Regions from separate parts of the Cellulomonas sp. PS-H5 genome, predicted to be linked through region 2. Evidence: riboswitches for the same ligand, from Rfam matches in the RefSeq annotation. Region 2 holds a riboswitch; the other holds the start of a gene.

Region 1 (4,396 bases), on a different contig from region 2:
ACGGGCCCGCGCCCGGTCCAGCGCCGCGTACGGCGTCTCCACGACCTCGCTCACCGCTCCGTCCTCCCGGCACCCCGCGGTCAGTGCACCACGGGGTCCCGGCTCGGAGGAACCCCGAAACCGGCGCCGACGACCCGCCCCCTGCGCGGGCCGCCCGGCGCCGGGGTCTCAGTCCTCGACGGCCGGCCCGCAGGCCGCCGCGGCGGTCGCCGCGATCGCGTCGATGCCGGTCACGGCGGGCCGGGGCCGGGTGTCGTCCGCCACCGTCCAGCAGTCGTCGACGACCTCGTAGGACGCCGCGGGACCCTCGGTGACGTACGCGTGCAGCCCGGCGAGCAGCCGGTCGACCGTCTCCGTGGTCGTCCCGACCCCGACGGAGGCGCGGATCGCCCCGCCCGTCACGCCGACCCGGGCCAGCAGCGGGTGGGCGCAGAACCGGCCGTCCCGGACGCCGATGCCGTGCTCGGCGGACAGGTAGGCGGCCACGAGGCCGGAGTCGTGGTCGCCGAGCGTGAACGCGACCACGCCGACCGGGTCCGTCGAGTCGGACCACAGCCGCAGCACCCGGGCCCCCGGGATCGCCGCCAGCCCGTCGACCAGGCGCTCGCGCAGCGTGCGCTCGTGCTCGACCAGGGCCCCGGCAGGCAGGGCGGCGAGGGCGTCGCACGCCTCGGCCAGCGCGACGGCGCCGAGCACGTTGGGCGACCCGCCCTCGTGCCGCGCGGGCGCCGGCTGCCACAGCGTCCGGTCGGTGCGCACGTCGCGGACGGCGCCGCCGCCGGCCAGGTACGGCGTGCCGGCGTCGAGCCAGTCGCGCCGGCCCACCAGGGCGCCCGCGCCGAACGGCGCGTAGGTCTTGTGCCCGGAGAAGGCGACGTAGTCGACGCCGCTGGCCGCGAGCGAGAACGCCCGGTGCGGCACGAGCTGCGCGCCGTCGACGGCGACGCGGGCGCCGGCCTCCTGCGCGAGGGCGACCACCGAGGCGATCGGCAGCGCCTCGCCCGTGACGTTCGACGCCCCGGTCAGCGTGACGAGCGCGTACGGCTGGCGGGCGAGCTCGGTGCGCAGCGCCGTCAGCGTCTCGGCCACGGTCGGCGCCGACGGCAGGATCGTCGCCGTGCGGCCGGAGCCGCGGACCGACCGGACCCACGGCAGCAGGTTCGCGTGGTGCTCGACGTCCAGGACGAGCACCCGGCCGCCGTCGGGGACGCAGCCGGCCAGCAGGTTCAGGGCGTCGGTCGTGTTCCGGGTGATGACCGCGACGTCGTCGGGGCGCGCGCCCACGAACCGGGCGACCGTGGCGCGGGACGCCTCGTACAGCGCCGTCGACACCTGGGACAGGTAGCCGGCGCCGCGGTGCACCGACGCGTACAGCGGCAGCACCTCGACGACGCGGGCGGCCACGGACTCGAGCGCCGGCGCGGACGCGGCGTAGTCGAGGTTCGCGTACGGCACGGACCGGCCGTCGACCAGCGGGACGCGCGTGTCCCCGCCGACGACGGGCAGCAGGGCGGCCTCGGCACACGAGGTGGTGGCGGTGACGGACATGGGACTACCCCCGAGCGGATCGGTGGGGGCCCGGTCGCCGACCGGGCGACCCCGCGCTTGCCGGCCACCGGTCGGTGGACGGCCAGGTCGTCACCCGGGGCACCCCGCCGCGGAGGGAGGGTTGCCGGCCAGCGAGCCGGGGCTTCGCGCTGGCGCTCATGACCTCGTCCGAGGATGAGGCGGGCCGCGCGCAGGTGTCAACCGTGGTCCACGGTGCGACACGGGTTCACCCGGGCGCGGCCGGGCGGTCATCCTGGTCCGGGCGATGGCGTAGCATCGCCGCACCATCCAGAGCGGCCGAGAGATCTGGCTCGTCGACGCCGCAGCAACCCGCGGACCCCCACCGGGGCCGGCCGAGGGTGCTTCCGCCAGATCCGATGGAGGAGAGGCATGACCGACACCGACGACCGCCTGCGCTACCGCCTGCTGACGGGGCCCGACGACCGCTCGTTCTGCGAGCGGGTCAGCGCCGCCCTGGCCGAGGGCTACGAGCTCCACGGCGGGCCTGCCGCCACCTTCGACGGGGAGCGGGTGATCGTCGCCCAGGCCGTCGTGCTGCCCGCCGCGGCCGCCCCCGGCAACCCGGTGCGCCCGCTGTGACCGCGCCGTACGCGGGTGACCTCACCCCGCAGGAGGCCTGGGACCTGCTGCTGACCGACGAGCGCGCCGTCCTCGTGGACGTCCGCACCGAGGGCGAGTGGCAGACCATCGGCGTCCCGGACACCGCCGACGCCGGCGAGGGCCGCACGGCGTTCGTCGAGTGGACCGACGCGTTCGGCCGGCCCAACCCGGCGTTCCTCGACGGCCTGGCCGCCGCCGGCGTGACCGCCGACGACCCGCGCCCCGTGGTGTTCCTGTGCCGGTCGGGCGTGCGCTCCGTCGCCGCCGCGGTCACCGCGACCGCCGCGGGCCTCGGCCCGGCGTACAACGTGCTCACCGGTTTCGAGGGCGACGTCGGCCCCGACGGCCGCCGGGGCCACCAGGGCTGGCGCGCGGCGGGCCTGCCGTGGCGGGAGGCGTGAGCGCGGGTCCCGGACCGGCGGACTGGCGGGACGAGCGGCTCCCCCGGGAGTCCCTGCGCCCGGACACGCTCGCCGTGCGCGGCGGCCACGTCCGCACGCCGTTCCAGGAGACGTCCGAGGCGCTGTTCCTCACGCAGGGCTACGTCTACTCGCGCGCCGCCGACGCCGAGGCGGCGTTCGCGGGCGAGGCCGACCGGTTCCTGTACTCGCGGTACGGCAACCCGACGGTGTCGACGTTCGAGGAGCGGCTCCGGCTGCTCGAGGGCGCCGAGGCCTGCTACGCCACGGCGTCCGGCATGTCGGCGGTGTTCACCGCGCTCGCCGCGCTCGTCCGGTCGGGCTCGCGGGTCGTCGCGGCGCGCGCGCTGTTCGGGTCGTCGGTGGTGATCTTCGACGAGATCCTCGCGAAGTGGGGCGTGCGCACCGACTACGTCGACGGCCACGTGCCCGCGCAGTGGGAGGAGGCCCTGTCGACGCCCGCGGACGTGGTGTTCTTCGAGACGCCGTCCAACCCGATGCAGGACCTGGTCGACATCGCCACGGTCAGCCGGCTCGCGCACGCCGCGGGCGCGGTCGTCGTCGTGGACAACGTGTTCGCGACGCCCGTGCTGTCCCGGCCGCTCGACTTCGGCGCCGACGTGGTCGTGTACTCGGCGACCAAGCACATCGACGGCCAGGGACGGGTGCTCGGCGGGGCCATCCTCGGCACCGACGCGTTCGTGCACGGGCCGGTGCAGACGCTGATCCGGAACACCGGGCCGTCGCTGTCGGCGTTCAACGCGTGGGTGCTGCTCAAGGGCCTGGAGACGCTGTCGCTGCGCGTCCGGCACCAGACGGCGTCCGCGCTGGAGCTCGCGACCCGGCTGGAGGGGCATCCGGCGATCGCGCAGGTCCGGTACCCGTACCTGCCGTCGCACCCGCAGCACGCCCTCGCGCTCGCGCAGCAGTCGGGCGGCGGCACGGTGGTGACGCTCGACCTGCGGGTGCCGGAGGGGTCGACGCCCGCGGAGGCCAAGGCGCTGACGTTCGGCGTGCTGGACGCGCTGCGGGTCGTGGACATCTCGAACAACCTCGGCGACGCGAAGTCGCTGGTCACCCACCCGGCGACGACGACGCACCGCAAGCTCGGCCCGGACGGGCGCGCGGCGGTCGGCATCGCGGAGTCGACGGTACGGCTGTCCGTGGGGCTGGAGGACGTCGACGACCTGGCCGACGACCTGGAGCGGGCCCTGGGCACGCTGGGCGGCTGACGGCGAGGGCGGCCCGACGGCGGTCACGTCGCCGGGTCGTCCTCCCACGGGCTCGGCAGCGGGGGCAGCGGCGTGATGCGGTCGCTGCGCCGCCACGCGACGACCGCGGCCGCCACCAGCGGCGCGCCGGAGGCTACCGCGGCGGCCACCGCCCGCGCGACGGGGACCTGCTCGAACGGCGCCGCGAACACCACCTGCGGCCACGCCCCGGCGACGGTCGCCACGGCGGCGACCGCGAGCGTGCCCGCCGCCACGACGACCGTACGGGCCCGGGACCCGGGTGGCGGCAGACGCCGGCCCACGGCCAGCACGCCGGCCCCGACCAGCAGCGCGACGGCGAGGCAGGGCACCAGGACCGGCACCAGGGTGATCGCCGTCCAGAAGGCCACGAGCACGAGCCAGTCCGCAAGGCCGAGGTGCCAGCCCAGGACCCCCGCGGCGCGCACCACCGCGAGCCACAGCGGCAGCACGACGCCCAGCAGCGCCCAGTGCCGGAGCCTCGTCACGCGCCGAGGCTACGGACGCGGCCCGGCCGTCAGAGATCGTTCGCCCCGGCGATCACGAAACCGACACCGA
Region 2 (4,396 bases):
GTTCTCGGGCCGCGCGAGGCCCAGGTGGTCGCGCAGGGTGGCGCCCGCGCGCGGGGCGGCGGCCCGCCGGTCGGCGCGCAGGGCGGGCAGCACGTCCCGGGCCAGCACCGGCAGGTCGGCGTCGAGCGCGGCGGCGAGCAGCCGGACCCCGGCGACCGCGGGGTCGTCCGCGAGCTCGGCCAGCAGCGCGTGCAGCCCGGCTGCCGTGCCCACGTGGCGCAGCGCGGTGCCCGGCGCCCACAGCCCGGCGGCGTCGAGCTCGGCGAGCCGGTCCGCGGCCGTGCGACCGCCGGCGTCGAGGACCACCTGCACCTCCACCACCGCCCGCGCGCCGGGGTCGGCGTCTGCCGCAGCCTGTGCCGCGGCCCGGGCGCCCGCGGCGTCGGGACCGCCGACCAGCACGACGTCCACGAGCCGCTCGCCGTCCCTGCCGGGACCGGCGACGTCCCCGGCCCGTGCCAGGACGACGGGCTGGCCCTGCGGCGGCCGCGGCGTGATGAGCGGGCCCACGACGGAGAACGACTCCCCGGCGAAGTCCACCCGGTGGATCCGGTCCCGGTCGACGTAGCGGCCGGTGGCGACGTCGCGGATCACCGCGTCGTCCTCCCAGGAGTCCCACAGGTCCCGGACGACCTGGACCACGTCCCGGGCCTCGCGGCCGAGGTCGGCGACCGGCGCGCGACCGTACGCCGCCGGGGCGGCGTCGCCGGGGGTCACCGCGGCCAGCCAGCCGGAGCGGCCGGACCCGGCCAGGTCGAGCGAGGCGAGCTGCGTCGCGACGTGGAACGGCTCGGGGTAGGTGGTGGGCACCTCGGGCACCAGGCCGATCGCCGTGGTGGTGCGGGCGACGAACGCGGCGCGGGTGACCGCGTCGAGGCGGGCCCGGGTGGGGTCGCCCGGGACGGCGGCGAGGGCGGCGTCGGCGAAGGTGACGAAGGTCAGGCCGGCGTGCTCGGCGTGCCGGACGGCGCGGGCCAGGCGGGCGCCGGACACGAGGTCGGCGGGCGCGAGGCCGGACAGCGCGGCGGCCGCGGGGTGCGCGCCGGCGCCGTCGACGTCGAGGCCGGTGAGGAGCGGGGGGACGGTCACGGGGTCTCCGGTGGGTCGGGGGAGCGGCGGGATCGGGGCGGGTGCGGCGGGGCCGCGGCGTCACAGGGCGGTGTGCGCGCCGATCCGGTGGTAGGTGCGGTCGTGGTAGACCAGCGGCGAGGCGCCGTCGCCGGGCTCGGCGTCGTCCGGGCCGCCCGCGGACAGCGCCCGCAGCGACACGAGGTACGAGTCGCCGACCGGCGTGCGCTGGACGACGCGGGCGCGCACCCAGGACACGGCGCCGTCGATCACGGGCTCGCCCGTCGGGAGCGAGGACCAGCCGCCGGCGGCGAACCGGTCCAGGCTGCTGGTGGCGAACCGCGCGGACACGTCGTCCTGGTGGTCCGCGAGGAAGCTCACGGCCAGCGTGGGTGCCGCGGACACGGCGGGCCAGGAGGACGACGTCGAGGCGAGCGAGAACGCGAGCAGCGGCGGGGCCGCGGACACCGAGATGACCGAGGTCGCGGTGAACCCGACCGGTCGGCCGGCGTGCCGCAGCGCGACCACGGCGACCCCGGCGGGGTGCCGGCGGAACACCCGCTTGAACTGCTGCGGGTCGAGCTGGGGCTCGTCCTGCTCGGCGAGCAGCCGCTCGAGCGGGCCCAGGTCCGTGCGCTCGGCGGTCACCGGGTCGCCCCGGCGAGCGCGGCGGCGGGCTCGGCGGACGCGGCGGGCTCCGCGGCCGGCGCGAGCCCGAGCGCCCGGCGGAGCGGCGCGGCGGCCCGGGCCAGCCACGCGTCCAGCGCGGGGTCGAGGTCGGCGAGCTGGGCCTCGGTCAGGGTCAGCGTGCGCGCGGGGACGACCGCGCCCAGCTCGACGAGCACGGGGCGCAGGTGCACCTCGCCGGCGAGCGCGTGCGCCGGGTTGCCGGACACCACGAGCGGCACGGCCACGACGCCGGCCAGCCCATCCGGGCCGTACAGGTCGAGGAACGCCTTGAGCAGGCCGGTGTAGGACGCCTTGTAGACCGGGGTCGCGACGACCGCGACGTCGGCGGCGGCCACCCGCGCGAGCGCGGCGTCGGCGGCGGGGTGCGCCGGGGCGAGCACCTCGCCGGCGAGCGTCGCGAGGTCGACGACCTCGACGGCGGCGGGGTCGGCCGACGTGAGCGCGGCCAGGCGCTCGGCGGCGGCGCGCGCGGCGCCCAGGGTGCGGGACCCGGCGCGCGGGTTCCCGGAGACGGCGACGACGGACGGGGACGACATGGTGGCCTCGCAAAGGGGGTCGATCACGGTTGCCGTGCGGCGGAGCGGCGCGTGCCGGCCGACGGCCAGGTCATCTCCCGGAGCACCCCGCCGTGACGTGGGGTTGCTGCCCAGCCAGCCGGGGCTTGGCGCTGGGACTCGTGACCTCGGGGCGGAGGTCTAGCACCGCTCCGGGTCCGCCGGCGCCGGCGGGGGGCGAGTTCTCACGATCCGGGACCGTGCGAACGCCTGGGACCTTGGTCCTGTGACATCGCTCCGGCATGCGAGACGCGGCGGCCCGGCCGTTGACGCCCCCGGGTCCGGTTCGTAGGTTCCGGGCACCGGCTCGCCACCGGGGTGCGCCGCAGGGCGGGCCCCGGGGACGGGCCGGGTGGTCATGAGCTCCGACGCGAAGCCCCGGCTGGTCGGACGGCAACCCCCCGCGCGGGTGGGTGCCCCGGGTGAGGACCAGGTCCGCCGCCGCCGGCGACGGACAACACGCGGACCCGCCCGACCGGGCGGGGGCACACGAGGAGAACGCATGAGCCGGACCGTGCAGGCGCCGTGGGCGCCCTCGGCACCCGCCCTGCCGACCACCGCCGCCGCGCCCGGCGGCCGCTGTCGCTGTCGCCGCTGACGGCGCAGCCGCCGGTCCGGCACCCCGCCCGGGGCGCCTGACGCCGGCCCCGCCCGGCGCCTGAGCCGGGCCCCGCGGCGCCCGAGCCGTGCCCGGTCACGTCTCGGGACGCCCACCGCGCCGACCTGGCCGATCCGCGCGAGCGGGCCGCCCGGCCCGCGCCGACCCGCGCCGACCCGCGCCGAGATAGGACGCGCGGGTCGAGATAGGACCTTCCACGGTCCGATCTCGGCGCGGGGGTCCTATCTCGGCGAGCCGGGGCGCCCTGCCCGCTCGTCCATCCGCCGCCCGCCTGTCGCCGTGGCGCGCCCCGGCGCGCCCGCGACCGCCGCACCACCCGCCCCCGAACGGAGCCGTCATGCCCTTCTCGTCCCCCCGCGCCGGCCGCCGCGCGCTGCTCGGCGTCGACCTGACCGCCGCCGGCGCCCGGCCCGGCGCGGTCGGCGCCCACGGCGCCGTCGCCGCCCGCGCGTTCGACGGCGAGCGGCTCGCCCGCCTGGTGCACCGCGCCGACCGCGGCCTGCTCGACCTCGTGGTGCTCGGCGACGCCCTGCTGCTGCATCCCGGGCGTCGGCAGGTGCCCGGCCGGCTCGACGCCGCCGTCGCCGCGGCGCGGGTCGCCCCGCTGGTCCGGACCGCCGCGCTGGTGGCGGGCGTCCCGCACGACCAGGTCGAGCCGGGCCACCTCGCGGGCGCCGTCCGCGGGGTGCAGCACGCGGCGGGAGGTGCGGCGGGCTGGCAGCTGTCCGGCCCGGGTGCGACCGGCGGCCGCGCCGACCTCGCCGAGCCGGGGGCCCTCGGGGCCGGGCCCGCCTCTCGCGTTGCTGCTCCCACGGGCTCTGCCGCTGCCGCAGCCGGTGCCGCGGGCACTGCCGCTGCCGCTGCCGCAGTCGCTGCCGCGGGAGCCGCCGCCGCAGACGTTGCCGGGGCGGCTCCCGCAGACGCTGCCGCTGCCGCAGCCGAGCGGCGGTGGGCGGACCGCGCGGCCGCCGCCCTGGACGCCGTCCTCGCCGCCTGGGACGCGGGGGAGCCCGGCGCGGTGCGCCGCGGCGGGGACGGCCGGTTCCGCGTCGACCACGACGGCGTCCGGTTCGCGGTCCGCGGCCGGTCGGCCGCTCGCAGCACCGCTCGCGGTGGCGACGGGGACGGCACCGCCGCCGCGGACCGCCCGCTCGTGGTGGTGCCCGTCGCGGGCCCGGCCGCCGAGGCGCTCGCGGGCCGGTACGCCGACGTCGCCCGGCTCACGGCGCCGGACCTGGAGGCCGCCGCCGCGGCCCGGTCCCGGGTGCGCGCCGCCGCCGTGGCCGCGGGCCGGCCCGCCGACGCGGTGCGCGTGCTGCTCGACGTCGACGTCGCCCTCGCCGACGACCGGGAGTCCGCCCTCGCGCGGCTGGACCTGGTGCGCTCCGTCGACCGGCCGGACCTCGGCGTCGCCGGCGCGGTCGTCGCGGGCACCGGGGCCGACCTGGCGACCGTGCTCGCCGAC

Evidence for each region. Region 2 has a riboswitch for S-adenosylmethionine ahead of J5O08_RS09420 (NAD(P)H-dependent oxidoreductase). Riboswitches for the same ligand answer to the same signal wherever they lie in the genome.
Region 1: another riboswitch for S-adenosylmethionine. It lies ahead of J5O08_RS02585 (aminotransferase class V-fold PLP-dependent enzyme); the one in region 2 lies ahead of J5O08_RS09420 (NAD(P)H-dependent oxidoreductase).

Annotation. Positions count from the first base shown of each region.
Region 1 is NZ_JAHVCI010000003.1:40,851-45,246, reverse strand. Features, by position in the region: gene J5O08_RS02590 (hypothetical protein) at 1-54, opposite strand, end outside; gene J5O08_RS02585 (aminotransferase class V-fold PLP-dependent enzyme) at 169-1,548, opposite strand; SAM riboswitch class IV at 1,597-1,712, opposite strand; SAM riboswitch class I at 1,830-1,932, shown strand; gene J5O08_RS02580 (DUF1737 domain-containing protein) at 1,939-2,148, shown strand; gene J5O08_RS02575 (rhodanese-like domain-containing protein) at 2,145-2,570, shown strand; gene J5O08_RS02570 (O-succinylhomoserine sulfhydrylase) at 2,567-3,820, shown strand; gene J5O08_RS02565 (hypothetical protein) at 3,844-4,326, opposite strand; gene J5O08_RS02560 (hypothetical protein) at 4,356-4,396, opposite strand, start outside.
Region 2 is NZ_JAHVCI010000018.1:40,973-45,368, reverse strand. Features, by position in the region: gene J5O08_RS09430 (LLM class flavin-dependent oxidoreductase) at 1-1,089, opposite strand, end outside; gene J5O08_RS09425 (flavin reductase family protein) at 1,150-1,716, opposite strand; gene J5O08_RS09420 (NAD(P)H-dependent oxidoreductase) at 1,713-2,294, opposite strand; SAM riboswitch class IV at 2,337-2,440, opposite strand; SAM riboswitch class IV at 2,667-2,780, shown strand; gene J5O08_RS09415 (LLM class flavin-dependent oxidoreductase) at 3,269-4,396, shown strand, end outside.